4 regions of the Borborobacter xinjiangensis genome follow, and region 1 is predicted to be linked to each of the others. Evidence: predicted binding sites of a transcription regulator. Region 1 holds the regulator's gene; each other region holds the start of a gene.
What was found. The regulator LexA, encoded in region 1, represses DNA repair genes until DNA is damaged. The targets are predictions, from matches to a motif close to TGTTCNNNNTGTGTTCNG.

Region 1 (7,416 bases):
TCGACCAGGGTCTTGGCGCGTTCTTTCAGTCCTGGCATCGCCTGGCGAAGTTGCTGCTTGCGCGTTTCGTCAAGTCCGGCGGCGATCGTCTTGCCATTTTCGAGATAGGGCAGGGTTGCGATGAAGATGTCGGACAATTCGTCATCGGCCATCTTGCGCATATGCAGGCCGTTCAGCGCCTCCAGCTTCTGGAAATCGAAGCGCGCCGCACCCTTGTTGACGTCGTCTATATCGAACCAGCGGATCATCTCGTCGAGCGTCATCACTTCGTCGTCGCCATGACTCCAGCCAAGACGAACGAGATAGTTCCGGAGTGCCGCCGGCAGATAGCCCATGGCGCGATAAGCCTCGACGCCGAGCGCGCCGTGGCGTTTCGAAAGCTTGGCACCGTCCGCGCCATGGATCAGCGGTATATGCGCCGTTACCGGCACATCCCAACCCATCGCATTGTAGATGACGGTCTGGCGCGCGGCGTTGGTCAGGTGGTCGTCGCCGCGGATGATATGGGTGACGCCCATATCATGATCGTCCACCACCACCGCATGCATGTAGGTCGGATTGCCGTCCGAGCGCAGGATAATGAAATCGTCCAGGTCCTTGTTCGGAAAGCGCACGTCGCCCTGAACGCGGTCGCGGACGATCGTTTCGCCTTCGGTCGGCGCCTTGATGCGCACCGCTCCCTTGACGCCGGCCGGGGCCTCCGACGGATCGCGATCGCGCCAGCGCCCATCATAACGCGGCGGCCGGCCTTCGGCGCGCGCTTTCTCGCGCATCTCCGTCAGCTCCTCGGGAGAGGCATAGCAGTAGTAAGCCTTGCCCATGCGCACCAGCTCCTCGGCCACCTCGCGGTGGCGCGCCGCGCGCTCGAACTGGGAAACCGGCTCGCCTTCCCAATGCAGACCCAGCCAGGAAAGGCCGTCGAGGATGGCGGCCGTCGCCGCTTCGGTCGAACGCTCACGGTCGGTATCTTCGATGCGCAGCAGCATGGTGCCGCCGGTGTGGCGCGCATAAAGCCAGTTGAACAGGGCCGTGCGCGCGCCGCCGATGTGAAGAAAACCGGTGGGCGAGGGAGCAAAACGGGTAACGACGGTCTTGGACATGATTTTTCCGGAATGGATGGGCGGTCGCGGAGCCAGCAGCCGCCTCGCACATGGAAATTCGGTGGGCTTCATGTAGCATAGAGGGTTGAGGGTGCAAGGGGGAGGCTCGGGCGAAGGCGCGCCCGCTCACCCCTGTTTGTTGGGGAGGGCGGATGAGGCGGGACGCGCCCGAAGTGGACGTGGCTGTCGCGGAAGCGGATGAGCGAACGCAGTTTGCATATCCGCCGGTCGATGCTTTGGCTCCCGCCGCGGTGCCTTCGGTCGGTACAGCCTCCGGTGCTCTCCCGATTTCGCGTGCCTCGTATCCGGCACGGCTGCTAGCGCTTGCCACGTCGCGTGAGCGAATGGCGGCTGGCCTGCGCGCCGCGCTCGAACTTGAGCTGGAACGCGGCACAGCCTACCTGCTGGTTCCGGTGTTTCTGGCGCTCGGCGCTATCGTCTATTTCGCCGCGCCGCGTGAGCCCGGCTTCTTGCCTTTGCTTGGGGCTGCTACGGTAGCGGCGCTTTTCCTGCTCCTGCTGCCATCGCGGCGCGTAACTTTGCGGCTGGCGGCGACAGCCATGCTTCTGTGTATTGCCGGGGCGCTGCTCGCCAAGACCGAAACCTGGCGCGCCGGCACCAGGATCATTGGCGGCGAAATCTCCACGCAGTTGACCGGGCGGGTTGTCACCATCGAAGCGATGGCCAGCGGACGCGTTCGGCTGACCGTCGACGTGGAAAGCACCGCTCGACCCGTATTGCGCTATGCACCGGACCGCGTTCGCGTCTCCGCGCGAAAGGTCCCGCCGGAAATCCGGGTCGGTTCGCAAGTGCAGGGGATTGTCAGCCTGATTGCACCATCGGGGCCGGTGCGGCCAGGAAGCTACGACTTTTCCTTCGAAAGCTATTTCGACGGCATAGGTGCGAGCGGCTACTTTATGCGCGGACCCGAGCTATTGCCGGATATGCCGCCGGCTTCGGGTCTCAGCAACTTTTCGATCCACGTGGAAAACGCGCGAAATGCCATCGCCAAGCGAATCCGCGACGGTATCGACGGGCCGGAGGGCGAGATCGCCGCAGCCCTTGTCGTGGGGGTAAGAGCCGGCATTCCTGACGATATCAGCGAGGCGATGCGCCGAACCGGTATTTATCACATCATTTCGATATCCGGCCTGCATATGGCGCTTGTCGCCGGCACGGTAATGGGCACGTTGCGCGTCGTCTTCGCGTTGTTTCCGGCATTTGCATCGCGTCGGCCGGTTAAAAAATATGCGGCTGCCGCAGCCTTGGCGGCGATAGCTGCTTATCTGTTCATCTCAGGCGCAGAGGTCGCGGCCCAGCGCAGTTTCATCATGCTGGCGATCATGCTGATAGCACTACTGTTCGACCGTGCGGCGCTCACCCTGCGCAATCTGGCGACATCGGCAATCATCGTCATCGTCATCTCGCCGCATGAGGTCATCGGTCCGAGCTTCCAGATGTCGTTCGCGGCGACTGCGGCATTGGTCGGAGCCTATGCGATCTGGTCCGAGCGTCGGTCTGCCAGCCTGCATCGAACCTCCTTAACCGATCGTCCGCTCACCAGCGCCATGTTGAGAAAAAGCTGGGGTTTCATGGCCGCACTCGCGGTGACGTCAATCGTCGCCGGGCTGGCAACGGCCGTCTTCGGCGCCTACCACTTCCAGCGCGTCTCGCCGCTCAGCCTCGTGGCGAACCTTGCGGTAATGCCCATCGTGTCTGTCTTCGTGATGCCGTTTGCCGTCGCCGGCTCCATTGCCATGCCATTCGGTCTCGATGGGCCGTTCTTCTTCGTCATGGCCAAGGGTCTTGCCGCAATGATCGCGGTCTCGCGATGGCTCTCGCAACACTCGCCCGTTGATGCGGTGGGGCTCATTTCTGTTCATTCCGTCGTGCTGTGGACCGTGGCTCTCGTCATCGCCACTATGGCCACAACCCGGTTGCGCGTCACGGCGTTGCCATTCGCACTCGTCGGCCTCGTCACGGTCGCAAATGTCCGCCCGCCCGACATATTGGTGTCCGAAGACGCTCGACTGGTCGCAGTGCCGGTGGGCGAACAGCGCCTGGCGGTTAATCGCGCACGCCCGAACGAATTCACCATCGAAAACTGGCAGCGTGCGCTTCGGGCAGAAAAGATACTGAAGCCGGACGTTCTTAAGATGGCCAATCCAAGCGCAGCCGGCACTTTGCCGCCAGTCACGGACGGTTTCGTGTGCGATGCCGGACTTTGCCTCGTACGTCATGTTTCAGGCGCAGTGATTGCACATGCGCTTGACGCGGCATCAGCCAAACCTGCATGCGGACAGGCGGCCGTAGTAGTGGTCGATGATGCGACGGCGAGTAATGTATGCGAAAACCGTCGGACGCTGGTGGTCACCAAACGCGAGCTTGCGAGATATGGGAGCGCTGCAATCCAATTATCCGAGGCAGCGACTGGTTCACGAGCCGAAATCAGCTTTGCCATTAGCCGTCCGTATCGTCCGTGGCATACTCAACGGCGCTTCTCGCGCGAGGCTCGTGGATTGCCGCCCTACCGCCGAAAGGCGCCTCGGCGGGCAAATGCGTCTAATGCAGATGCAACAACCAGTTCGGGAGACAGTCGGACGCTCAAATAAACGGACACGAGCAACAGCACATCTCACCCCAAGCGCCCCGGTCTCGCGTAAACGCACTCAAGTGGTATCCGGTGATGCCAGCGATTAGCCGAGGCCAGGGCATGACCGTAAGAGTGTAAGCCGGTTTCCGAAAGAATTCCTGGGTGTCGATTGGGGCGCATGGCGCTCCAAGGAGTAAAAGCTGGGGCGCAGAAGCTCCCGCAATCTCACCCTGTCATCTGGAAGCGAAGGGCTGGCCTCAACGCAATCGAGACCAGGGAAGGCGCACCTGCCGCCGAAAGACCCTCAGTAGCGGCGGATCAACCCGACCAGCTTACCCTGCACCTTCACGCGATCCGGTCCGAAAATGCGCGTCTCATAGGCCGGATTGGCCGCCTCCAGCGCGATTGACGCGCCCTTGCGGCGAAACCGTTTCAGCGTCGCCTCTTCCTCATCCACCAATGCCACGATGATCTCGCCAGGATTGGCGGTGCTGGCATTGCGAATGATAACCGTATCTCCGTCGAAAATGCCGGCCTCGATCATCGAGTCGCCCTTGACCTCCAGAGCGTAATGTTCGCCGCCGGCGATCATCTCCGGCGGCACGGAGATGGAATGGGTCTTGTGCTGGATTGCGTCGATCGGCACGCCGGCGGCGATGCGCCCCATCACCGGAATCGAAACGGAGGCGTTTGAATCGTCGTTCTCCGCCACAGGCCCGCGAGCAGGCTCGGGCGAGCGGCGCCCAAGGCTGCCTTCGATGACGCTTGGCGAAAACTTCGCGCGTTGCGGCGCAAGACCGGGCGCGATGGAATCGGGCAGGCGCAGAACTTCCAGCGCCCGAGCCCGATTGGGCAAGCGCCTGATGAAGCCTCTTTCCTCCAAGGCGGTGATCAGCCGATGGATGCCGGATTTCGAAGCAAGATCCAGAGCCTCCTTCATCTCGTCGAAGGAGGGTGGTATGCCCGACTCCTTCAGGCGTTCATGAATGAAGACGAGAAGCTCGTGTTGTTTGCGCGTGAGCATCGCCACCCCGAAGAATCAAAGAAAAACAAACCCGGAACAAACACTATCTGTTCCAGTTGTGTTCCGCAACCGTTTAAATCGGTGAAAAGTGGGAGAGAGACGCGTCTCGGAGCGCAGATCAGGAAAGGCTTCGGCTGAACTCGGCATCCAGCGATTCCGGCCGCTGTATGACGGCGAATTCGATAGCCACGCCATCCTCGAAATGGCGTACCACCTGTCCACGCATCGTTCCGAGCGTGACCTGAACGCCTAGGGCCGGCTTTACGCTGATTTCGATCGCAGCGCCCGACAGCGACAGATCGATGATCCGGCACTGATATTGTCGCCCGTCGGTGAGTTGCAATGTGCTCATTGGATTGCGCGGTGCGACACGCTCATGGCGGCGGTCTTCCGGCAGGTCGAGTTCATGCTTGTTGGCAAGCCATGTCAACTGTGCGGCGAGTTTGTCCTTCTTGCGGTCGGAGGCGATGATCGTCATCGCAAATCCGTCTTGCATAGTGCGGGTCACGACCCCCTCGACGCGGCCGATATGATCGATATAGGCGATGACTTTTTCGCCGGGGTTGCCGATGCGGTCGCAACGCAGCGCGACATTGCCCGGTGACATATCGACCACCTGGCAGGGGTGTTCCGTGCGATCTTCGAGCATGAAGCGGCCATAGATTTTCACGCGGACGCGTTGAAAGCCGCGCTTTTCTACCGCAGTTGGCGCCTGGTGGATCGCCGCCGCCCTCATGATGCCCCTGTTCGCTCGAATTCCCGCATGGCTGCGCCAGTTTCTAGCCGCTAAATTACGCCACACTGGTTAACGAGCCGTAGCCACGAGGGCGGCAGCGTGCCGTCGTCATTGGGCCACGCCAGGGGACTGCAAGGGCAGGGATCTACTCGTCGAGCCCGCCGGGAAGCACGACGAGGTGACGTATGCGTCGGCCACCACGGAGAGAATCAGCCGATTCCGAGAGCGTTTTCTGGCTGGGGGCGAGCGGCGGCACGGTGACGGCTGGACGGTTTTTCAGGAACATCGGCTCACAGTCGGGATCGACGACCCGAACCGACTCGATCAGCGCATCGGTTATGGGGTCGGCGCCAAGCCAGAACGGCCTCTCGCCTGGAGTGACAATGCCGATGGCGCGCGGGCTTTCCACGCCACCTTCAAGCGGCAGCAGAAGCAGCTCGAACGGATTGGATTTGCCGCACCGCGTGCGGCCCTCGAAAACGACGACGACGACGGACTTGGCATGAAAGACGCCGTAGGCCAGCCGCGCGAGCAGCCGCCTGTCCTTTTCGCGCCACAGGGAGGGAAATGAAAAGCCCTTGAGCTCGCGCCCATATGTGGCGCAAAGCCGGGTGCCGGCGAGGCGGAATACCGCTTCACCGCGCGTGTCGCGCTCCAGAATGAAAGTGTCGGCCAACAGCGTCTTGATGTCGGCCGGCTCGACCTCTGTCCGCCTCGGTGCGGGACGCCCGTCCCGCAGTCGATTCCAATAATGGAACAGGTCGATCGATCCGTTCTGTTTCATACCGCTCCGCTCCGCACAATCTGCCGTCCGGTGTTCCATCGACAAACAGAAAGGCGTTGTTCGAGGAACTACATGCGGGGCGAAGCAGGTTGCGTGCCAGAGCGTATGCCGGCTTGTTAACCGATCGGATGTGTTAAGGTTAATGATTGGTATACGTTGCGGAGTAGAGAGCTGTATGGCACGTTGAAACCACTCCAGCAGCGGTCGCCTCGCGGCGATCGGCAGCACTTCAGTCAAGGTTTTTGGGAGAGCAGGGGGGCTCGACCGGCCGTCCAGCAGAAACGCTGGGCGGCTTTTTTCTTGGTGATTCGCCCATGCCGGGGTTAGAGGCTGCAGGCGCCCGCGCCCGACTTGGATGCTGCGAAGGGTTGCCGTGTAGCTGGAGACAAGATGACCGAGCGGAATCCAAATGAATATGACGGGGCCGATAAGGTTCGCCGCCGCGGCGAGCCGATGTTCAATTTGCCCGGCATTGTGATCGCGGCCATCGGCCTTTGCGTCGGCATCCATCTGCTGCGCGTCTACGTGCTGACGCAGGAGCAGGATATCGGGGTTCTGTTGCGTGCGGCCTTTATCCCGATCCGCTATTCGGGGCAGTTCATCATCGACGTCTATGCCTTCACCAGCCCTTTCACCTATGCGTTCCTGCACGGCGGCGTTGCGCACCTGCTGGTCAACATGATCTGGCTTGCCGCCTTTGGCTCCCCACTGGCAAACCGGCTGGGAGCGCTGCGGTTTTCGCTGTTCTGGGCCGTGTCGGGGCTTGCCGCCGCCGGGCTGCACTACGGCCTGCATCCGCTGGACCAGGCACCGTTGGTCGGCGCCTCCGGCGCGATTTCGGGCATGATGGGGGCTGCCGCGCGATTCGGCTTTCATATCGATCGTTCGTCCGGGAAGCCGGCTTTCGCCGGCCTGCCGCTGCCGGTGGCAGCCGTCTTTCGTTCACGCACCGTCGTGACGTTTCTGGTCGTGTGGATGATCGTCAACCTGGTCACCGGCATCGTGGGCTTTGCGCCCGGCGAGGCGGACCGCATCGCGTGGGAAGCGCATGTCGGCGGCTTTCTGGTCGGTTTCTTCGGCATCCAATTTTTCGAACCAAAGCGGATGTCGCAGCGTTAGGGAAAGCCTGTGTACTGCGGTACGCCGCAAATTGGGAGCCGCTTGAAATGATCCCGATCC
Region 2 (7,416 bases), on a different contig from region 1:
AGAGCCGGCCGATTGCAACAGGGAAACGCAGGCATTTTGCACTTAAATCGCTGCACCAAGAGTAACTGGCTTCGAAAGCGCATATGGGGCGCGAAGCCGCGCTGGCAGGTGCGGGAAGCCTTGCCGGATCGGCCCGACGATCAGCATGAATTCTCCGCCCTGTGACGGATTCAATAGTATGAGTGAATATGAAGCGGCTCGGCGCGTCCAGTCGGATGCACCGAGCTTGATCCTGAACCTGCCGGCCGATTACGCCGCCATTTGCGCGATGAATTTCTCCACCACCGCATCGCCCATCGCCGAGGTGCCGACCTCGGTATTTCCTTGCGACATGATGTCCTTGGTCCGGTAGCCGGCGTTCAGCACCGCGGCGATTGCAGCCTCGAGCGCGTCGGCCTCGGCGACCATGTTGAAGGAATAGCGCAGGCACATGGCAAAGGATGCGATCATGGCGATCGGATTGGCGATGCCCTTGCCGGCGATATCGGGTGCGGAGCCGTGTACCGGCTCGTAGAGCGCCTTGCGCTTGCCGGTTCTCGCGTCGGGGGCGCCGAGCGAAGCCGAGGGCAGCATGCCGAGCGAGCCGGTCAGCATCGCCGCCACGTCGGACAGCATGTCGCCGAACAGATTGTCGGTCACGATCACGTCGAACTGCTTGGGCCAGCGCACGAGCTGCATGCCGCCGGCGTCGGCCAGCATGTGGTCGAGCTTGACGTCGGCATAGTTTGCCTTGTGCATCGCCGTCACCACCTCATTCCACAGCACGCCGGATTTCATGACGTTGCGCTTTTCCATCGAGGTGACGTGGTTGCGGCGGGTACGCGCAAGTTCGAAGGCGACGCCGGCAATGCGCTCGATTTCATAGGTGTCGTAGAGCTGCGTATCGATGCCACGCTTCTGACCGTTGCCGAGATCGATGATCTCCTTCGGCTCGCCGAAATAAACGCCGCCGGTAAGCTCGCGCACGATGAGGATGTCGAGGCCCTCGACCACTTCCGGCTTCAGCGAGGACGAGGCGGCCAGCGCCGGATAGCAGATCGCCGGGCGCAGATTGGCGAAAAGCTGCATGTCCTTGCGCAGGCGCAAAAGCCCTGCCTCCGGACGGACGTCATAGGGAACCGGATCCCATTTCGGGCCGCCCACTGCACCGAGAAGCACGGCGTCGGCAGCTATCGCCCTATCCATGTCGGCGTCGGAGATCGCCTTGCCATGCGCATCATAAGCACAGCCTCCGACCAAGCCATCCTCGGTTTCGAAGCCGGTGCCGAGCCGATCGTTCATCACCGAGATGAGCTTGCGAACCTCGCCCATCGACTCGGGGCCGATCCCGTCGCCGGGGAGAAGAAAAAGTTTGCGCGATGCCATGAAGAGCCGTCCCAAAACAAATTATAAGCCGGGGTCTTGCTAAACGCCGAAGCGCGGCTGCGCAAGCCGAATCAAAGCCCCTGCTCTTGAGCTGTCCGGCATAGAGCCGGGACACAAAGCGTTTCAGCGATGCATAAGGATATTGACCAGTCGGCCGAAGGGATCGCGCACATAGAAGCGCCGCACGCCCCAAGGTTCGTCGACCGGTCCGTACTCGCTCGCGAAACCGGCCTGCCGCATGGCTTCGAAAGCGGCATCGACATCATCGACCTCGATCGAGAAGTCCGGCACCGGCGTACCCGATCCGCCCTCGGTGGCGAAGCTGATCTGCACCTTCATTCGCTCGGGCGAGCCATAGGTGGTCATCCAGCCGTGATCCATCATGAGATCAAGGCCGAGCACGTCGCCATAGAAGCGCTTCGCCGCCGAAATGTCGCTTGTGGAGACATTGGCCATGATGCGTTTGACTTTCATGGGGCCTCCGTCAGCCGCCGCCTCTCAGTGCCGTCACTTCGATCTCGATTTTCATCTCGGGTTTGACGAGGCCGCAGACGATCATCGTCGCGGCCGGCCGAATGTCGCCGAAGGCAGCGCCCAGTATCGGAAACACGGCATCGACGAACGCGACGTCTGTGACATAGTAGTGGGCGCGCACGACGTCGGCGAGCGAAAAGCCCGCTTCCTCCAGAGCGCGGGCGATGGTGGCAAGGCAATTTCGCGTCTGTTCCTCGACGCTGTCGGGCATTGTCATCGTCGCATAGTCGTAGCCGGTCGTTCCCGACACGAAACACCAGTCGCCCTGAACCACTGCCCGCGAATAGCCGGCGGTCTTTTCAAAGGGCGAGCCGGTGGAAATGAGCTTGCGCATCCGGTCAATCCCCACCTTTATTTCAGGGCCGATTCCATCAATTTGCGCAGCTCTTTCGGCCAGTTCTTTAACTGCGGCCAGGCGGCAAGCGGCGGGTTGTCACCCTGTTGCGCGAAATAGAGCTTTCGGCCGCGCGGATCGATAGCCATGAAGGCGTCGGCACTGCCGCAGGCATGCGGCACGCAGCCATGTCCGTAAAGAATACCCGACGAAGTTTGCTCAAAACCGCTGCCGACCGACAGTCCCGTTGCGACATCGTTGAGCGAGGCGCCGAGCAGTCTCTCCGCTGCCTTGTAGACGTCCTGATTGGCGAAGGCGTCAACGATGTATGTGGGCGTGGTCGTCTCCAGATCGGTCCATTTGGTGCCCGGCTGCGGTGTATAGGCAAGTTGTCCGGCGACCGTCAGCCGTTCGTCGGGCGACCATGCCTGGACAGGCACGGTCGCGCCCGGGAGCAGGTAGGGCACGAAGTAGAGCTTGTCTCCGGTCGCGGCGGCAGGCGGAGCGCCGCAATCTTCACCGACCGTGTCGCTTTGCAGGCCGGTTTCTGTCTTCCAGGCGATGACGGTGGCGGGTCCGCAGGCATTACCCCCATTGCCGACGTCGAACAGCGCCACCTTGGTGCCGGAAAGCTCGATGACGCGGTTGAAGTAGACGACGTAGTTACGGGCGATCTGCCGGCCGTCATAGGCAAGAATCTTGTCGAGATCGGCGGTTTCGGTGATGGTGAACGCGCCACCCTCGAAGGCGATTTTTTCCGGCGCCTTTTCCTGCGCGGCGGCGGAACCGCCTGCCGCGACAATTACCCCAAGGACCAGCGCCCGCACACTCCGCATCACCAGCTCCTTCAGCGAAAAGAATCGGGCGGAGGGTCAGCGGTGGAAGGCGGCTTGTCAAGCCGCCGAGGCGCTCAGGCCCAAGGCCGGCTTTCGGCGTTCTTCTTTTCGAAGCTGTCGATGGCGGGTGCCTTCTCCATGGTCAGGCCGATATCGTCGAGACCGTTCAGCAGGCAATGGCGCTTGAATTCATCGAGGTCGAACTTCACCACGCCGCCGTCGGGCCCACGAATCTCACGGGCTTCCAGATCGACGGTGATCGTCGCATTGGCGCCGCGCGAAGCGTCGTCCATCAGCTTGTCGAGATCCTCATGACTGACGACGATCGGCAGGATGCCGTTCTTGAAGCAGTTGTTGTAGAAGATGTCGGCGAAGCTGGTGGAGATGACACAGCGGATGCCGAAGTCGAGAAGCGCCCAAGGCGCATGCTCGCGCGAGGAACCGCAGCCGAAATTGTCGGCCGCCACCAGGATCTGTGCGTTGCGGTAAGCCGGCTTGTTGAGCACGAAATCCGGATTTTCCGAGCCGTCCTCGTTGAACCGCATTTCCGCGAAAAGTCCTTTGCCAAGGCCGGTGCGCTTGATCGTCTTCAGATAATCCTTGGGGATGATCATGTCGGTGTCGATGTTGACGATCGGCAGTGGAGCGGCGATGCCGGTCAGTGTCGTGAATTTATCCATGGCTTCTGGCCCGTCGATTGTTCGGGAAGTGTCTCGGCCCCGATTTACACAAAGGGCGCGTCGAATCAAAGGGGCCACGTCAAATCACGTTGAGTTCCCGGAACGGCCGGCCTTCGGCAATGCGCTCATAGCCGAAAGCCGAGCAGTCGATCGTCCTGTAGGCGCCGTGGACCAGAAGTTCGGCCAGCGCCTTGCCGACAGCCGGCGCCTGCTGCAGACCATGGCCGGAAAAGCCGTTGGCGAAGATGAAATTGCCGACTTCGGGATGCGGCCCGATCACCGCGTTCTGGTCGAGCGTGTTGTAGTCATAGTGCCCGGCCCAGGCGCGGGTGGCCTTGATCGCCTCGAAGGCCGGCACGCGCGTGGCCAGAACCGGCCAGATCGTCTCTTCGAACAGCGGCCAGTCCGGTTCGAAATCCGACGGATCGGCGGGTTCTTCGCCGTCTTCGGATTCGGCGCCGCCAGTGATGTAGACATTGCCCTCGGGCCGCACATAGATGCCGCTCGGATCGACGATCAGCGGCATGTCGGCGAATTTGTCGCGCGCCTCGAATACGAAGACGCTGCGCTTGCGCGGCTCCACCGGCAGGGGAATGCCCGCCAAGGCGGCAATCTTGCCGGCCGACGGTCCGGCCGCGTTGACGATGGTTCCGGCCTCGATGCTTTCGCCATTGTCGAGCGACACCCCGATGGCGCGATTGCCGGAGCGCTGAATGCCGGTGACGGAATGGCTGAGGAAATCGATGTCCTTGTGCCGCAGCGCCTTGCGAAACAACATCAACATCGCGTGGGCATCGAACCAGCCTTCGCCGGAGCGGCCGAAGGCGCCGGCCGAGATGCCCTCGGTCGACAACCAGGCAAAGCGCCGTTTCAGCGCGTCCGCATCCTCCAGAACGATATCGGTGCCCTCGGCTAACTGGACCGCATGGTTTTGCCGCAGGATCGGGAGGCCGCTTTCTCCCGCGAGGATGAGATATCCGCCTTCGCGAAAGCCGATATCGGCATCTTCGCCGAATTCCTGTTCCAGACGTCGAAACAGCGCCAGCGTGAACTGCGAGAGGCGGATATTTTCGGGAATCGAGAATTGCTGGCGGATGGAGGCGCAGGAAAGCGTCGTCGCCGAATGGGTGAATTGCGGATCGCGCTCGATCAGCGCGATCGAGCCGGAAAATCCTTCCTGGCGCAGATAATAGGCGACCGAGCTTCCCACGATCGCCCCGCCGATGATGATGACGTCGTAGCGGGCCATGTGCTGTCCTTGGATATCCGACTGTCTAAACCCTATCAGGGTTCATGGCTGGGTCTTGCAAGAGCCAGCATTGCCGGGCAAGAAGACCACATGAGCCGCCGCCTGGAAGATTTTCGATGAAGCGGCGATGGGAGCCGAGGCAATGAAACTCTACCGCTTTCTGACCGCGCCGGACGATGCGAGCTTCTGCCATAAGGTGACGGCGGCGCTGAACAAGGGGTGGCATCTCTTCGGCTCGCCGACCTATTCTCATGATCCCGACACCGGCACCATGCGCTGCGGCCAGGCCGTGGTGAAGGATGTCGAGGGCGTCGATTACGATCCCGGTATGAAGCTCGGCGACTTCTGACGGCTTCGATCTATCGCTTTATTGGAGCATCGGGTTTTCCGAAAACCGGATTTCACTTTTCGGTCCGGTGCTCTAATTCTGATCGGCCGCCTCTTCGATCTTTTCCATGTCTTCGTCCGACAGGCCGAAATGATGGCCTATTTCATGGATGAGGACATGGGTAACGATGTCGCCTAGCGTCTCTTCGTTTTCGGCCCAGTAGTCGAGAATGGCGCGCCGGTAGAGCGTCACCCGATTGGGACCCTCGCCGGTGTGCGGGTTCCAGCGTTCGGCGATGCCCCGGCCCTCGAACAGGCCGAGCAGGTCGAACGGCGTTTCCAGCGACAGGTCGTCCATGATTTCGTCGGTGGGGAATTCCGCGATCTGGATGATTATTTCGCCGGTAAATTTCCTGAAATCCTCGGGCAGATGGGCATAGGCCTCGAGCGCCATGAATTCCATTTCTTCCATCGACGGCGAAAGCTGATCATGCCACGAGCGGTTCTTGTAGACGCGAGCCATTCTGTTTCCTTTTGACCGCATATAGCCTGTCGAGGACAGGCTTTCGAGGCCTTTGCCGCTTCCGTGAGAAATTAGGGCGGAACCTCGGAGGTTGCAGGGCTTCGAGCAGGATCGTGTGTGGGAAAACCTTGGTTTCCCGGCAGGTTGCGGCAGGAATAAATTCTCCTCAAAGACCTGCTTGACTCTTCGAGTGGGCTCTGGAATCTATAAGAACATAACATGAACATACCAAAGAGCAGGCCGTCATGGTGGCACCCGCCGTGGCGCAGGAGGCCGTTTGTGCCCTGCGCCGGAAAATTGCCCGGATAGAAGGCGCGCTGCCAGGAAGCCCGGCAACGCCCGAGGACGCGCATCCCCAGCAGGCAGATTTCATCTTCCGGCATGACGGCGTGGCCGTTCCGGAAAGCCGCTTCCTTCGCACTGGCGCGGCTGATTTCGACGCAGCTCTTGACGGCGGCCTGCCGAAAGCGGCTCTGACGGAAATCCATGGGATCGAAACCCGCGATGCCGGAGCAGTGACGGGCTTTGCGCTGGCGCTTGCCGGGCGGATACTGAAGGAACAGGCAGGTCCTGCCTTGCCCCTCCTATGGATCGGCGCGACGGATATTTTCCAGGAAGCAGGCTTTCCCTATGTTCCGGGTCTGGCATCCCGTTTCGGCATCGAACTGGAACACCTGCTGATCGCAGAGGCGGCGAAGATTTCGGATGTCCTTTGGATTGCCGGCGAGGCGGCCGGCATGAAAGCGCTCTCAGCCATTCTGCTCGAAGTCCGCGGCAGCTCCCGAAATCTCGACCTTACCGCCACCAGGCGGCTGCATCGCCGTGCGCAGTCAGCCGGCCGGCCGGTTTTCCTGCTGCGGCAGGCCAGCGAGGCCGAACCGACCGCAGCCCCGGTGCGGTTGGTCGTCTCGCCGGCTCCAGCCGCGCCGCGCTGGACGATGGCTGGCCTTCTGGACGGCACTATCGGCCCACCCGGCTTCACGGTCAGGATCGACAAGAGCCGCCTTGCCCCGCCCGGACAGTTCACGCTGGAGTGGAACGCCGATGAACGCACATTCGAAGATCGACAGCCAGGAAGTTCCGGGACAGCGAATCCTGGCATTGTGGTTTCCGCATCTGCGCACGGAGCGGATATTGCGTCGGCGCCTGGGTCGGTCGTGGCGTTCAGGGCCGTTGGCCGCTCGGCCGCCGCTGGTCATCAGCCACCGCGAGAACAACACGCAGCGCATCGCCGCCCTCGACGAGCAGGCTGAAGCGCTACGGCTGAAGCCCGGCATGGGCATTGCCGATGCGCGCGCCATGCACCCTTGCATAGAAGTCATCGAAATGGACCCGGTGGCCGACCGCCGACTGCTCGAAAGCCTGGCCGACTGGTGCGACCGTTATACGCCGCTGGTGGCGATCGACGGCGAGGACAGTCTGTTTCTCGACATAACCGGCTGCGCGCATCTCTTCGGCGGCGAAAAGCCGCTGCTTGACGACCTCATGGCTCGCTTCTTTCATCAAGGCTTCGATGTCCGCGCCGGCCTTGCCTCGACGCCCGGCACTGCCTGGGCTGCGGCGCATTT
Region 3 (7,416 bases), on a different contig from region 1:
CAACTATTCGGCGGCCAAGGCGGGCGATATCGGTTTCACCAAGGCGCTCGCGCAGGAAGGCGCACGCGCCGGCATCACGGTCAACGTCATCTGCCCCGGCTACATCGCCACCGACATGGTCATGGCAGTACCTGAAAAGGTAAGGGAATCGATCATCGCGCAGATTCCGGTCGGCCGCCTCGGCGAGCCAGAGGAGATCGCACGCTGCGTGGTCTTTCTCGCCTCCGACGAGGCCGGCTTCATCACCGGTTCGACGATCACCGCCAATGGCGGGCAGTATTTCGTCTGAAGCTGGACGGCTAACGGCGCCGCCGAGCGGCGCCGTCTCCGGCGATCGCTTTTGTTATTTCGAGGGCAATGCAAGCCGCCCCGGCAATCGGCGCGCCCGCTTACCTGTCCCGCAATGACACAATTGCCTTAACGAAGATGCCTGGGCGTTGCAGCATGGGCGACTTTCCGAGCGATTTTTTGAACGCACGGCCCCGTCACCACACAAGATGTTGCGGTGAACAAAGCAGGAAACCCGCCCGATCAGTGATTCGTCGCCGCTTCGTTCCGGCTTTGACCGCAGACTTAACGCGAGCTTGCCGACAGGACCTGTGCGTCGGTCATACAAGGTTAAACAATCTTGAGGGGACCTTAACAATTGCGGCTTCGCTTGGACCTGGCGAGTCACGCCATGCGCAAAGGTTAACACGATCGCTAAAATTCGCTCGAAATGCGTTCCGAACGATTCAGCATGTCGAGCCGAAAAACCTGTCAAGTGCTATATCTAGTGTGGAACAAATCAGGAAAGCCGATAAATCGCTGATTCGTCGCCTGTTCGTTCCGTGTTTGGCTGAAAAGTTAACAGGCACCGAAGACAGGTCCTTGGGACAAATAAAAATCATTGATTTTCAATGGCTTATGTGAGAGAGACCAACCCCGACCGGCATAAGTTAACGCCCCTCCCCCGAATCTCTCCGCACCCGAAGACATCGATTCAGCATCTGGTGAAAAAATCTGGTGTGCAACTAGATGTTGGGGCGAACAAAAGATGAATCGTCGAGAGTCAGCGATTCGTCGCCGATTCGTTCCAGACTCGTTCCACCCGTTAATTCTCCAACATTTCCGCTTCCGTTTCCGCTTCCGACTGCCTATCTGTCGCAGCGAGACGACTTGCCTGGAAATTACCGCGTTGGCCTGTCAGCATGGGTCGCGAAACACACGTGGGAAAGGCCGAACCGCCTACGATGAACATCGAACCCCGACAATCCGCCCCGCTCCTGCTTTCCGGCCGCGATGTGACCGCCGTGCTCGGGCCGACCAATACCGGCAAGACCCATCTGGCGATCGAGCGGATGGTGGCCCATGAAAGCGGCATCATCGGCCTGCCGCTGCGGCTTCTGGCACGCGAGGTCTATGGGCGGGTCTGCGAAAAGGTCGGCGCCGACAAAGTCGCGCTGGTCACCGGCGAGGAGAAGATCCTGCCGCCTGGCGCGCGCTACTCCGTCTGCACGGTGGAAGCGATGCCGCGCACAACGGATGCAGCCTTCGTCGCCATAGACGAGGTGCAGCTTGCCGGCGATCTGGAGCGCGGCCATATTTTCACCGACCGCATTCTGCATCTGCGTGGCCGCCAGGAGACGCTGCTTCTGGGTGCGGCCACCATGCGCGGCATTTTGGAGCGGCTGCTGCGCGGCGTGTCGGTGGTGACGCGGCCGCGCCTGTCGCATCTTGCCTATTCGGGCTCGAAGAAGATCACCCGCCTGCCGCGACGCTCTGCGATCGTCGCCTTCTCAGCCGACGAGGTCTATGCCATCGCCGAACTGATCCGCCGCCAGCGCGGCGGTGCGGCCGTCGTTCTCGGCGCGCTTTCGCCGCGCACCCGCAACGCGCAGGTCGCGCTCTATCAGTCCGGAGACGTCGACTATCTGATCGCCACCGACGCCATCGGCATGGGTCTGAACCTCGACGTCGACCACGTCGCCTTTGCCCAAAACCGAAAGTTCGACGGTTTTCAATACCGGGCCTTGACGGCGGCCGAACTCGGGCAGATCGCCGGACGCGCGGGACGGCATCTACGCGACGGCACGTTCGGCGTCACCGGCCAGGTCGATCCCTTCGACGACGAACTGGTCGACAAGATCGAGAGTCACGACTTCGATCCGGTCAAGGTGCTGCAATGGCGCACGGTGCAGTTCGATTTTTCCAGCCTCGAAGCGCTGAAACATTCCATTGAGGCGACGGCGCCGGTCGAGGGACTGACGCGGGCGCTGCCGGCGGTGGACGCGCAGGCGCTGGAACAGCTTTCGCGCGACCCCGACATCAAGGCACTGGCGACCGGCCGCGACCGGGTAGCGCTTTTATGGGAGGTCTGCGCGCTTCCCGATTACCGCCGTATCGCCCCGGCACAGCACGCCGATCTTGTCGCCTCGATCTTCGTCGACATCGCCGACCGTGGCCATGTCGATGAAAACTACATGGCCGAGCAGGTGCGCCGCGCCGACACCACTGAAGGCGACATCGATACGCTTTCGCACCGCATCGCTCAGATTCGCACCTGGACCTATGTTTCGAACCGGCCTGGCTGGCTTGCCGATCCGATACACTGGCAGGAAAAGACGCGAGAAATCGAAGACAGATTGTCAGATGCGCTGCATGACCGGTTGACGAAACGTTTTGTAGACCGCAGGACTTCCGTCCTTATGCGCCGCCTCAGAGAAAATGCCATGCCAGAAGCAGAAATCAGCCCCTCCGGAACGGTCCTCGTCGAGGGCCATCATGTCGGGGAATTGCAAGGGTTCCGATTCACCGCCGACCAGACCGCGGCCGGGGAAGACGGCAAGGCCATCCGGGCGGCTGCTCAAAAAGCGCTCGCCGCCGAGTTCGAGACGCGCGCGGAGCGTTTTTCGACCTGCGCCAATGGCGATCTCGCGCTCAGCTCCGACGGCACGCTGCGCTGGATCGGCTCGCCGGTCGGTACGCTGGTCGCCGGGGAGGACGCGCTGAAACCCCGCGTCATCCTGCTTGCCGACGAGCAACTCACCGGTCCGGCGCGCGACAAGGTCGCCGCGCGCGCTGATCGCTTCGTCAATTTCCAGATCGAAACCCTGCTCAAGCCGCTGATCGCGCTCAGGGATGCCGAGCAACTGACTGGAATTGCGCGCGGCATCGCCTTCCAGCTCGTCGAGAATTTCGGATTGATCAATCGCCGCGAAATCGCCGACGATATCAAGACGCTCGATCAGGAGGGCCGTGCGAGCCTGAGGCGGCTGGGCGTGCGCTTTGGCGCTTATCACATATTCCTGCCCGCGCTGCTGAAGCCCGGACCGGCCGGGCTGGTGACGCTGCTATGGGCGCTGAAGAACGACGGCAAGGAATTGCCGGGCTTCGGAGACGTGGTCCACTCGTTGGCGGCGGGCCGCACCTCGGTCATCATCGACCCGGCCTTCGACAAGGCATTCTACAAGCTGGCGGGCTTTCGCAATCTCGGCCGGCGGGCCGTGCGCGTCGACATTCTCGAGCGTCTGGCCGACCTGATCCGGCCGGCCCTAGCTTGGAAGGCCGGCGCGGGACCCCGTCCTGACGGCGCCTATGACGGCAGCGCCTTCCTGGTGACGCCGGCAATGATGTCCATCCTCGGCGCCACCGCCGACGATATCGAGGATATTCTGAAGGGTCTCGGCTATCGCGGCGAAGCCAAGCCGGCGGCCGAGGTCAAGGCGCGACTGGAAGTGCTCGACGAAGCAGCACTTGCGGCGAAGAAAGCTGCGGATGCCGATACGAAGCCCGACGGCGAGGGCGCCACGGAAAGTGAACCGACCGCAGCGGTGGATCCTCGACCTGAACAAGCAGCGGCCGACGCCGGTGCCATTGACGGAAGCCAGGACTTTGCCGCTCCCTCGGAAGATCGCACCGAGACGGCTGGTGACGCGGCCGCACTCCCAACGAACGTCGAAGACACCGCGCCACCAGTAGGATCGGTCGATGCGGCCCCGACTGCGACCGAGCAAGCGTCGCAACCGAGCGCCGCCGAAAGCCAGGCCGAAGAGCCGAAGCCCATTCTGCTTTGGCGTCCCGCCCGCTTCGACAGGCGAACGCATCATCGCCAGGACAACCGCCAGCGCGGCCGTCCGGCGGAGGCAAGGAGCCAGCAAAATGGCGGCCGGCCGGAGCGCGACGGCGATCAGCGTGAGCAGGATGGCAAGAGCCGTTTCGATCGCGGCAAGTTCAAGAAATCGGCCAAGCCGAATGCCGGAAATGGCAGGCATGAACACCGCGACGATCGCCGCCCGGCCAAGGGCGGGCACGGCAAGCCGGCATTCCAGCCGAAGCCGCGCGAGGAACGGCCTGTGCGCGTCGATCCGGACTCGCCCTTCGCCAAGCTTGCTGCATTGCGCGACCAGCTCAAGAAGTAGATGCCAGCCGACGGTCGTCAGCGTATCGACAAATGGCTGTTCTTCTCGCGCGCCGTCAAATCGCGCTCGCTTGGGGCAAAACTCGCCCAGGCCGGGCGCGTGCGCATAAATGGGGAGAAAACCAGCCAGGCCGCAGATTCCATTAAGCCAGGCGATGTGCTGACGATCACGCTGGAGCGGCGCATTCTCGTCTACCGGGTCGTTGCGCCGGGCACCCGGCGCGGTCCGGCAGAGGAAGCGCGACTGCTCTATGAAGACCTTTCGCCGCAGCCAGCACCGAGGGAAGCCCGCGGTGAAGGAAACTTGGGGCCGCAACGCGATCCGGGCAGCGGTCGTCCGACCAAACGCGAGCGGCGCGAGACAGACCGGCTGCGCGACAGCGATTGACGAGCGCTTCCGTCCAATCCCGTTCGCCAAGTCGGAACGGCTTTCCAGGAGAGCGCGACTGCGCGCAATGGCCGCCCTTGAAACACCCCGTCAAAGCGGTTACCTCACATCCAGCAAAGGAAGGAAGGGGCAAGCCCCGGAGCCACTAGCATGACCTATGTCGTGACCGACAATTGCATAAAATGCAAATACATGGACTGCGTCGAGGTCTGTCCGGTGGATTGCTTTTATGAGGGCGAGAACATGCTCGTCATCCATCCTGACGAGTGCATCGACTGCGGCGTTTGCGAGCCCGAATGCCCAGCCGACGCGATCAAGCCCGATACGGAACCCGGCCTCGAAAGCTGGCTCCAGATCAACGATGAATACGCCTCGAAATGGCCGAACATAACGGCCAAGAAAGCTCCGCCCGAAGACGCCAAGGAATTCGACGGCGTCGAGGGCAAGTTCGAGAAGTATTTTTCCGCCGAGCCTGGCGGCGGCGACTAAGTCGCAAGCAGTACCCGGCTGATCGCGAGGTCGCGCCGCGGTCGGGACGCCTTCGTCAGCCGGCTTCCATCGCTCTGCATCCGGGGGCCTCTTCGCGCCTGCAGCAAATCCTTGATTCTTTCAAGTTTTTGTGGTATCCAATCCTCAACATACCGCTGGCAAGCTGTCGACTTATGGCGCAACGCCTTAATCACTGAAAGGTTAGTACAAGCTCCGGGCCAAGGCTACTTGGGCTAGGCAACGCATTGAGCGCGTTGAGCCTGTGCCGGCTTCCCCGGAGGTCTTCGTCTGTTTGCGGTATATCGTTCGGCCGTCTCGGCCGCCCATCCGGTTTGCCGGCGTTATAGCCGGCGCCACAAAAGGAGTTCAGTGCGTATGGCAACCACACCCCCGCAGAAGAAGTCCGCAGCTCGTCACGGCTTCAAGGTCGCAGAGTACATCGTCTACCCTGCGCATGGCGTCGGCCAGATCATGGCCATTGACGAGCAGGAAGTCGCGGGCCACAAGCTTGAGCTGTTCGTCATCGATTTCCAGAAAGACAAGATGCGGCTGAAAGTGCCGGTTGCGAAGGCGACCGCCATCGGCATGCGCAAGCTTTCGGAAACCGACTATGTCGACCGGGCGCTTCGCGTGCTGCAGGGCCGTGCGCGCGTCAAGCGCACCATGTGGTCGCGCCGCGCGCAGGAGTATGACGCGAAGATCAACTCCGGCGACCTCATCTCGATCTCGGAGGTCGTGCGCGACCTGTTCCGTGCCGACAACCAGCCCGAGCAGTCCTATTCGGAGCGGCAGCTCTATGAGGCTGCGCTCGATCGCATGGCGCGTGAAATCGCCGCAGTCAACCGCCTGTCGGAGACAGAGGCGGTCCGTATGATCGAAGTTAACCTCGCCAAGGGGCCCAAGCGCGGCGCCAAGGCCGAGGCCGACAACGAGGAAGCCGAACAGGAGGAGGCCGCATAAGGCCGCCCTTCAATCGGACGTAATTCGAACCCGGCGGAAACGCCGGGTTTTTCTTTTGCGCCCGCGGAAGAGCATCGTTTTCGGTCCGATGCTCAAACAAAGAGATGGATCGACAATGTGCGTCCGTCAGGATGCACGGCGATCCAGTGTGCTTGATACTTCCCGTCCCTGGCCTACAATCCTCCCGATAGCACACCGGACCGGGCAGCCGCGTGCCGCAAGCAAGAATGGAGTTCGTCATGGACGAGGAAGTTTTCAACATGTCGATCCGTAAATTCCTGAAGGAAGTCGGCGTGACCTCCCAGCGCGAGATCGAAGCGATCGTGCGCAACGGCAAGGTCAGCGGCAACCGGATGCGGGTTCGCATGACGCTCACCGCCGAAGGCACCGACCTCAATCATGTCGTGGACGGAGAACTGAAACTCTCCTGAGCCGGCCGGGAATATCAACCTCAGAGCACTCATTCCTCAGTCGGGGAATACTGGTAAGCGCGTGCTGAAGCTCGCCGCTTCGGCGGTTTTGCGTCCTCCGGCAGACAAGACGCCCCCATCCGTCCCCGCGATCTGCCGCGTCCTCCACAAAGCCCATGGAACAATTCCCTCCTGAGACGCGTTCTGATGCGTCGAGGGAAAGTAGAGCAACCCAATCCCGAGAGGGTCGGCGTTCCCGGGTCGGATGTTGAAACACCCGTAGTCGCGAGGTGGACGCGAGATCGAACGCCCCTGAGTGAGGGAGCGCAAGACGATGGAAGACAAGGCTAGGCGCAAGATGATCCGCGCTGCCATGGCGGCGCCCTACCTTGAACGGAGCGAAGAACACGATCTTGCGTTGCGTTGGAAGGATCACGGCGACCAGGAGGCGATGCACCGCATCACCACTGCCCACATGCGCCTCGTCATTTCCATGGCAACCAAATTCCGCTATTTCGGCCTTTCCATGGGCGATCTCGTCCAGGAGGGATATGTAGGCTTGCTGGAGGCGGCGCTGCGCTTCGAGCCTGATCGCGACGTGCGGTTCTCGACCTATGCGAGCTGGTGGATCCGGGCTTCCATTCAGGACTACATCCTGCGCAACTGGTCTATCGTGCGCGGAGGTACGAGTTCGGCTCAAAAGGCGCTGTTCTTCAATCTGCGCCGGCTGCGCGCACGCCTTGCCCAGGGACCGGACACGCTCTCCGGCA
Region 4 (7,416 bases), on a different contig from region 1:
TCAGGCCGGCCTGTATGCTGGAGATTCGGTTGTTCGACGTCACCGCAGCTTGCACGGCCGCGTCTTCCGTCTGCCGCGCGGGCGGCGCAGGCACCGGTTCAATGCTGGCGGTCGCGCCGAGCTGGCTCAGCAATTGGTCATCGATCTTGCCGTTCGGCGTCAGGCCCACCTTGCGCTGGTAGTCGGTGATCGCCTTGGTCGTATTCGGCCCGGCAAGCCCGTCAACCGCGCCGGCGTAAAAATCAAGGCCCTTCAATATGCGCTGGACCTGCTCGATCACCGGATCCCCCACCGGCCGGACCGGCGCTTGCTCGGGCTGTTCGGGCCGCTCGATGCGTATGGTGGTTTCGGGTTCGTCATCGCGCGGATCGTCGATCCCGACAGGCATGCTGAAACCGCGCGTCGCGAAAAACGCGCCCGTATGCGCATGCGGCTGATACCAGAGCGCATTCGCCGAAACATAAAACAGCGCCACAAGGAACGCCGTCGAGCCGCCGACCAGCACCGGATTTCGCGAAATTATCGCACCGAGAGCCGCAACACCGCCGGACAGCGACAAGTCCGGATGGGCGGATCGCTTAACCTGCCTTGCGGAGCGCGCCATTGCTGTTTTCTTTTACCTTGTTCGCCGTCATCGACAGCAGCGCTCCCTTTTGGCGCCCCGCGTCTCCCGATGGGCCGGCCACCGGCAGGCTGATCGTGACGGTAGTGCCCTCGCCCGGAGCACTTTCAATCGACATCGTCCCCTCATGCAGCGTGACGAGGCCTTTTACAAGCGCCAGACCGAGCCCGGTTCCTTCGAACTGGCGCGTATATTCGTTATGCACCTGCGTGAACGGCTTGCCCAGTCGGCCGAGATCGTCTTCGGCGATGCCGATGCCGCTGTCTTCCACCCAGAAATGCAGGCGCGATCCGATCCGTTTCGCACTGACCGAGACAGCGCCGCCATCGGGCGTGAACTTGATCGCGTTGGAAACGAGATTGATCAGCACCTGCTGAACCGCGCGCTTGTCGGCGTGAATTTCACCGACTTCGGGAGAAACCTCGCTGGTCAGCGATATCGACTTGGCCTGAGCCTGCAGGCTCATCATCGAGTGGCACATTTCCACGGCCTCGGCAAAGCGGAACGGCTCCGGATTTGTCGCATAGGCACCGGCCTCGATCTTGGACACGTCGAGAATGGAATTCACCACCGCGAGCAGGTGATGTCCGGAATCGCGCACCAGCCCCACATATTCCTTCTGCCGGGGATCGCGAAAGCCGCCGAACATCTCGTGAAGCAGCATATCGGAAAAGCCGATGATGGCGTTCAGCGGGGTGCGCAGTTCGTGACTGACGGCGGCGAGAAACCGCGCCTTGGCAAGCTCCAGTGCCTCCGTGGTTTCGGTGCATGCCGCGACGGCGGCGCGAAGCCGCACGACCTCTTCATTTTCCCGCAACAGCGCGACGATGCCCTTGCCGTCCGCGCTCATGAGATCGATTGCGAATGGCTGATAGTTGTCGGCTTGGCCGGCGCGTGCGTCATCCGTCCTTGGCAACCGCATACGGGCTTCGACCGTCCGGCGCGGGGCGCCCGCGCGCAAATCGGCCAGCGCGCAAAGATATCCGACGCGGTCCGAAATATGAATCCGCTCGAACAGTCCGGCACCGAGCATCAGTTCCGGCGCCAGCCGCAGCATCGTGCGCGCCTGCGGCGAGACATCGGTCACATCGCCATTCATCGACATGCGAACGACGACCCCATCGACAATCGTCTCCAGCCGAACCGGCCCGTCCTCTTGTTCCTCGGCCCTTGCTGTCTCGAGGGCTCCGACGATCCGTATGATCACCGTCGCCGCATAGGCGACCGGTACCAGCCAGTGCCAGGCCGCCGGTACCTGGCTTATTGGAAAGAACATGGATCCCAGGAGGGTTTGTATCGGCAGCACGGACAAGGCTGCTACCCCGCCCCATAACAGCGCTCCGGCCGCGCGCCGTTGCCAATACGCCTCGAAGGGGAGCGCCAGGATCAGCACGGCAAGCGGCGAAGCAATGCCTCCTGCCGCCGCAACGAGGACGGAAAGCACGATCGTCCCCGATACCAGCCCGACAATACCGGCGATTCTGTCCCTCGCGCTTGAGGAGACCAGCAGAACCCCAATCCACGCCAGGCTGAACGTGGCGCAGATGAGCGCCAGCGTCATTGACGGTCCGAGTGATGCCGACAGAAAGAAAGCGAAAGCCGCAGCCAGGAAAAAGGGGGCTGCCAGGAATATCCCGACCAAACGGCGCTGGCGCGCCCGATCGTCTTCCTTCGTGATCGACAGCGAAACCAGCCGGTCACATCCGGCAGTCGCAGCCTCGACGATCTCGCCAAATCTGGTGGTGGACAATCTCACTCAAAGTACCCGTACTTGATCCACCTGGCGGATCGCTTTTGATTGTCCGAAACTCGCATCCAGCCTTTAAGGAATGGATAAAGCGCGGCCAGTCACCGGCGCCCAGGCGGCAAATGCCGTCATCACGGGGGCCGAAAACGCCGGTGAATTTCGCGCATGGTAAATGGACCGTTAGTCCTGTTTTCGCCGCACCTGTGCGTCCGACCAATCTTCTTCGGCTTCGATCTGCCGGATTTTCGATGTAAAAACAAAGGAGTGGGCGAAAGCTATCTGACCGGCTCCCTCGTGATCGTGCATGTCTCGCGACATGCCCACGAGCGAATCGTTAAAGTTTTCCGGCGGATTTGCCGAAAATGCCGTCGAGTTCCGCAAGCGCTCCTTTGCGCGGTCGTGTCAATCTTCTCCCAACGAACGAGGTCGTGCCGCAAAAATGCGCGACCCGCATGATACGCGAGGCAGGTTATGGGCTTTCTCATTCGTATTGCGTTCTGGTTCTCGCTGGTTTTGCTGGCGCTGCCGTTCGACATGGGCGGCACCGCCGATGGCCAACCGAGCGTCGGCGCGATTCAGACGTTCCTTGCCGCGCGTGAGGCAGTCGGCGACATGAGCGGAATTTGTGAGCGCAAGCCCGACGTCTGCGAAGTTGGCAAATCGGCCCTTCATACCGTGGGGGTGCGGGCGCGCGAGGCAGCACGTCTTGCGTTCGAGGCGCTCGACGACCAGTTCGGCACGCCCGACGCTGCGATCACCACGGGCAGCGTCGCACCAGCGGACGATGTCAAAGTGAATTGATTCGGCCGGCTCGGTAAAACGCTCTGACTTCTTTTTCCGTGACGTTGCGGGCCGACGTGCTTATATCAGGCCCATGACAGCAAGCATTCAGTCGATCCAGGACGATTTCGCCTTCCTCGATGAGTGGGAAGACCGCTATCGCTATGTCATTGACTTGGGCGATTCGCTGCCTCCCTTCCCGGATTTTGCGCGCGACAATGCCCACAAGGTTCCCGGCTGTGTCAGCCAGGTCTGGCTGCTCACCGATCAGGATGAAGGCGCCGATCCGGTTATCCGCTTCCAAGGCGATTCGGACGCCCACATCGTGCGCGGCCTGGTGGCGATCATGCTTGCCTTGTTCTCCGGCCGGCGTGCCAGCGATATCCTTGCTACCGACGCGGAAGCCGTCTTGCGTTCGCTCGGTCTTGATGAACATCTCACCCCGCAACGCGCCAACGGGCTGCGGTCCATGGTCAAGCGCATCAAGCGGGATGCCGAGGTAGCGCTCAAGCAGGACGCTTGAGCGCAGAGTCAGCTAAATTATTTCCGGCCGATAGTCGTCGCTGCCCCAATGCAGCACCGGCGGCGGCTCGTGGTGACGCGGGGCGGATTGCGGCCGATAGTGGCGACTGAGAACACCGAGCGCGCTTTTCAACACGATCTTGGCCGACCGAACCGGCCACCCGCGCTCCGACTCCACAAGTTCCAGCCCCTTCAGGAAGCAGCAGACATCGATCAGAACGCCGGACAGTTCCGGTCCGACGGCCACGATCGCACGCTCCACGCGCAGTCGCGCTGCAAGTGCCGCATCCGTCAGTTCGACCGCGCCGCCGACACCGCCGCGCCGGCCGGACGCCACGCTTGCCACCCAATTCGCCCCGAGCCGCGGCATGAGCTGGCCGCGCGTGTAATCCGCTCGCAGCCGCTCTCCCGCCTCGAATTCCGCTCTGGAGAGGAACGGCGTGCCACCCTTGGACTTCCGCCGCATCAGATGCCCCAGCGGCGATTCTGACAGGTTGACGATCGCCTGAGACATTTCTCCATTCACCTCGAGGGCGATCGCATCCAGGTCGCGATGATCTTTCGCAGCGTTCCCACGCGACATCGACGCCTTGGCCGCAGCCGACAGCACGATATTTTCGCCTTCACGCATGACAATGCCGTCGCGCAGCAATTCGACAAGCTGAGCCTGATCCAACGATGTCGTGCGCCCGTTCTTGTCCTCCAGCAGTAGCGTACCGGCAATGGCCCCTTGCCGGACCCTGCCTGGACCGCCAGCCAGAAAGCGCATGATGCGCAGCCTGGCCTTTCCTGCCTCCGCAAGTCCGCTCATGGTCACAAGCCCAACCGGTCGCGGAATGCGGCCATCGCGACACGCTCGGTCATCACTACGACACGATCGAAGTCCTCATCGTCGCGCATGTCCTCGATCAGATGGCAGGCATGCACGACCGTGGTGCGATCTCGCCCGAACCCTCGTCCCACGTCCGCCATGCTCACGCCCAGCACGACATGGGTCACATACATCGCGATCTGTCGCACACGCGAGACGTCGAGCCCGGTTCTGCCGGGCCTGCGCAACTCCTTGCCTGAAACGTTGAACAGTGCCGAAACGATATCCATCATGCATTCGCAGACTTCGACGGCACGTTCACCGCGTACACCGCCGCCCTCCCTTGTCGCGGAAGACGACGCCACTGGTTTCGCTGAAATGTCGGCGTCCTGCGAATATTTTCTGGATGCTGTAGCCATCGCGTGTACTGAACTCTGCCCTCCACAGAAATAGGAATAAGTTCTTATATTGCACAATGGCTAACATGTGAACAAAGGACGAACGATTTCCCCAGATCGTGATCGTTAATTTATTGATAACAAACGACATCTCCGCAGGGCGGATGCGTTTTCGCGCTCACTTCGTCCCCGCCCCGAGACCGCATTCGATAGTGCCGGCATCACCACAATGGGGTTCCCACCTACGATGAATGACATACGCGCCGAATCCGCAGCGTTCAAAACCCGCCTATCCGCAGAAGCCGCGAATGCACGACAGATGGCTGCGCTGCAGCTCGCCTGCGGTATCGATCTTTCAGCGGCACTTGCCGCCGGCGAGGAGGAAAGATCGAAACTCGTCACGCGGCTCCAGCGCGCAATCGAGCGGGAGCGGCTGAAAGGCCTGCGACGTCATTGGAGTTATGACCTTAACCGACACATAGCCCTGAAGCAGTTGCTGGATCGCCTGGTCTCCCGTGGGCGGCCACAGGCTGAAGGCGGTTGCGCCTAAAAACAGGTGCGCGCACCCCTCGCTTTGTGCGCCAAAAGCGAGCCGCCGCCCGAAAAATGGCGTTCACAAAAGCAGAACGGCGCCCGAAGGCGCCGCAATATGCTCCTTGGCCCGGTCGATCACCTGCCGGCGCGTTTACGGCCAAGCCCCATCTTCTTGGCGAGTTGCGAACGCGCCTGAGCATAGTTCGGCGCCACCATCGGATAGTTCGCGTCAAGGCCCCACTTCTCGCGATACTGATCGGGCGACAAGCCGTAGTGCGTCATCAGGTGACGCTTCAGCGACTTGAACTTCTTCCCGTCCTCGAGACAGACGATGTAATCGTCGTGAACGGACCGCTTCGGGTTTATCGCCGGCTTCTGTTTGTCCGCCGGCGGCTGCTCAGGGGCGCCACCGATGCGTCCAAGCGCTGCATGCACATCCGCGATCAGATTCGGCAGTTCTCCGACGGGCACCGGATTGTTGCTGACATAGGCGGCGACGACGTCGGCCGTCAGTTCAATCAGCATATCGTGAGTTCTGCTTGGTGTTTCGACAGCGTCCATAGTCGTTCAGGCCCAACGTAAATTCGAGTAGCGCCCCCTGCGGCGCATCATGATTTGCAGGAGTTAGCCACGTTATCGTAGCTCGCTACATTCCTATACCGTTAAAGTAAGTCAATTCAATAGTTTTTTATAAAATGAAACAGTTATCAGTCATTCCAGTTATTACAAGCACCTATTTTCGGACTATCGTCTCATCCACCTCCGTTCTACGTTGACTGCAACAACATGTCGCGTGTAGCTCCGTAGGATTACATCCTTTTATCTTCTCTAAATCAACCCTGAGTAGTCCTTTTAAAGCGCAGGGCTGTATCGCATCAGTACACGCTTTATCAAGCCCCATGGCTGCCGTCGATGCCGAGGCACGCACGATCGAGCCGGAACGGTGCCAAAACCTCTTGAACCCGAAAGATGCTCGTGTTCATTCGGCACTCGACAACCCTATTCAAGCGAGGCGACGATGACCCGAGCCGGAACATTTCCTGATATCGAGAGCCCCAGGAGCGAGGAGCGCCCGACAACCGACACGCGTCACGGCGTCACTCGAACGGACGAGTTCTCCTGGTTGCGGGCTGAAAACTGGCAGGACGTATTCCGCGATCCCTCGCTTCTGGATGCCGCCATCCGCAGCCACCTCGAAGCTGAAAATGCCTACCAGACGGCCCTCATGGCCGACACCGTCGACCTTCAGAAACGGCTGTTCCAGGAAATGAAAGGCCGAATCAAGGAGGATGACTCTTCGGTGCCGATGAAGGATGGCCCATTCGCATATGGCTCCTCCTTCAAGAAGGGTGGCGAGCAGCCTCGCTTTTTCCGCACTCCACGCGACGGCGGCACGCAGCAAATCATACTCGACGGCGATGCCGAAGCCGAAGGCAAAGCGTATTTTCGCATCGGCGGCGTCGATCATTCATCCGATCACAAGCGCCTGGTCTGGGCCTTCGACGACAAGGGTTCGGAATTCTACACGCTGCACGTTCGCGACCTCGCGGATGGCAAGGACTTGGCCGACGTGGTGCCCGATACCGGAGGTTCCGGCGTCTGGAATGCCGCCAATGATGGCTTTCTCTACACAAGGCTCGACCAGAACCACCGGCCGTCGAAGATCCTGTTCCACAAGCTCGGCGCCGATCACGCCAATGACCGACTGGTCTATGAAGAAACCGATCCCGGTTTCTTCATGAATGTCAGCGGCTCGCGGCGCAACGACTGGATTTTCATCGGTATCAATGATCACGAGACCTCCGAATACCGGCTGCTGCGCACTGCTGACCCCTTGGCCGAGCCGCATCTGGTCGCCGCTCGTGAAACCGGGCTGCAATATGATCTCGAGGAAGGCGGCGACATCTTCTTCATCCTGACCAATGCCGATGGCGCCAAGGATTTCAAGATCATGACCGCGCCGGTCGGCGCACCCGGCCGGGCCAATTGGAAAGAGCTGGTC

Region 2: the regulator LexA is predicted to act here: its motif matches at 6,057-6,074, upstream of ACLKMW_RS16250 (ImuA family protein).
Region 3: the regulator LexA is predicted to act here: its motif matches at 1,072-1,089, upstream of ACLKMW_RS10080 (helicase-related protein).
Region 4: the regulator LexA is predicted to act here: its motif matches at 4,969-4,986, upstream of ACLKMW_RS19055 (cytoplasmic protein).

Annotation. Positions count from the first base shown of each region.
Region 1 covers NZ_JBLLVA010000005.1:91,442-98,857, forward strand. Annotated here, with positions in the region: gene gltX (glutamate--tRNA ligase) at 1-1,100, opposite strand, end outside; gene ACLKMW_RS08380 (ComEC/Rec2 family competence protein) at 1,253-3,712, shown strand; gene lexA (transcriptional repressor LexA) at 3,998-4,717, opposite strand; gene ACLKMW_RS08390 (PilZ domain-containing protein) at 4,836-5,453, opposite strand; gene ACLKMW_RS08395 (PAS domain-containing protein) at 5,599-6,237, opposite strand; gene ACLKMW_RS08400 (rhomboid family intramembrane serine protease) at 6,628-7,356, shown strand.
Region 2 covers NZ_JBLLVA010000015.1:20,245-27,660, forward strand. Annotated here, with positions in the region: gene leuB (3-isopropylmalate dehydrogenase) at 250-1,365, opposite strand; gene ACLKMW_RS16215 (VOC family protein) at 1,489-1,839, opposite strand; gene ACLKMW_RS16220 (RidA family protein) at 1,850-2,233, opposite strand; gene ACLKMW_RS16225 (hypothetical protein) at 2,251-3,069, opposite strand; gene leuD (3-isopropylmalate dehydratase small subunit) at 3,144-3,749, opposite strand; gene ACLKMW_RS16235 (NAD(P)/FAD-dependent oxidoreductase) at 3,829-4,998, opposite strand; gene ACLKMW_RS16240 (DUF1737 domain-containing protein) at 5,141-5,347, shown strand; gene ACLKMW_RS16245 (metallopeptidase family protein) at 5,420-5,848, opposite strand; gene ACLKMW_RS16250 (ImuA family protein) at 6,094-7,101, shown strand; gene ACLKMW_RS16255 (Y-family DNA polymerase) at 7,022-7,416, shown strand, end outside.
Region 3 covers NZ_JBLLVA010000007.1:43,086-50,501, forward strand. Annotated here, with positions in the region: gene phbB (beta-ketoacyl-ACP reductase) at 1-289, shown strand, start outside; gene ACLKMW_RS10080 (helicase-related protein) at 1,233-4,400, shown strand; gene ACLKMW_RS10085 (RNA-binding S4 domain-containing protein) at 4,401-4,787, shown strand; gene fdxA (ferredoxin FdxA) at 4,938-5,276, shown strand; gene ACLKMW_RS10095 (CarD family transcriptional regulator) at 5,652-6,236, shown strand; gene ACLKMW_RS10100 (DUF6494 family protein) at 6,476-6,667, shown strand; gene ACLKMW_RS10105 (RNA polymerase factor sigma-32) at 6,981-7,416, shown strand, end outside.
Region 4 covers NZ_JBLLVA010000020.1:64,674-72,089, forward strand. Annotated here, with positions in the region: gene ACLKMW_RS19025 (peptidoglycan-binding domain-containing protein) at 1-604, opposite strand, end outside; gene ACLKMW_RS19030 (ATP-binding protein) at 579-2,372, opposite strand; gene ACLKMW_RS19035 (DUF5330 domain-containing protein) at 2,841-3,170, shown strand; gene ACLKMW_RS19040 (SufE family protein) at 3,244-3,672, shown strand; gene ACLKMW_RS19045 (DUF6456 domain-containing protein) at 3,685-4,482, opposite strand; gene ACLKMW_RS19050 (helix-turn-helix domain-containing protein) at 4,485-4,901, opposite strand; gene ACLKMW_RS19055 (cytoplasmic protein) at 5,128-5,430, shown strand; gene ACLKMW_RS19060 (Ros/MucR family transcriptional regulator) at 5,550-5,975, opposite strand; gene ACLKMW_RS19065 (S9 family peptidase) at 6,433-7,416, shown strand, end outside.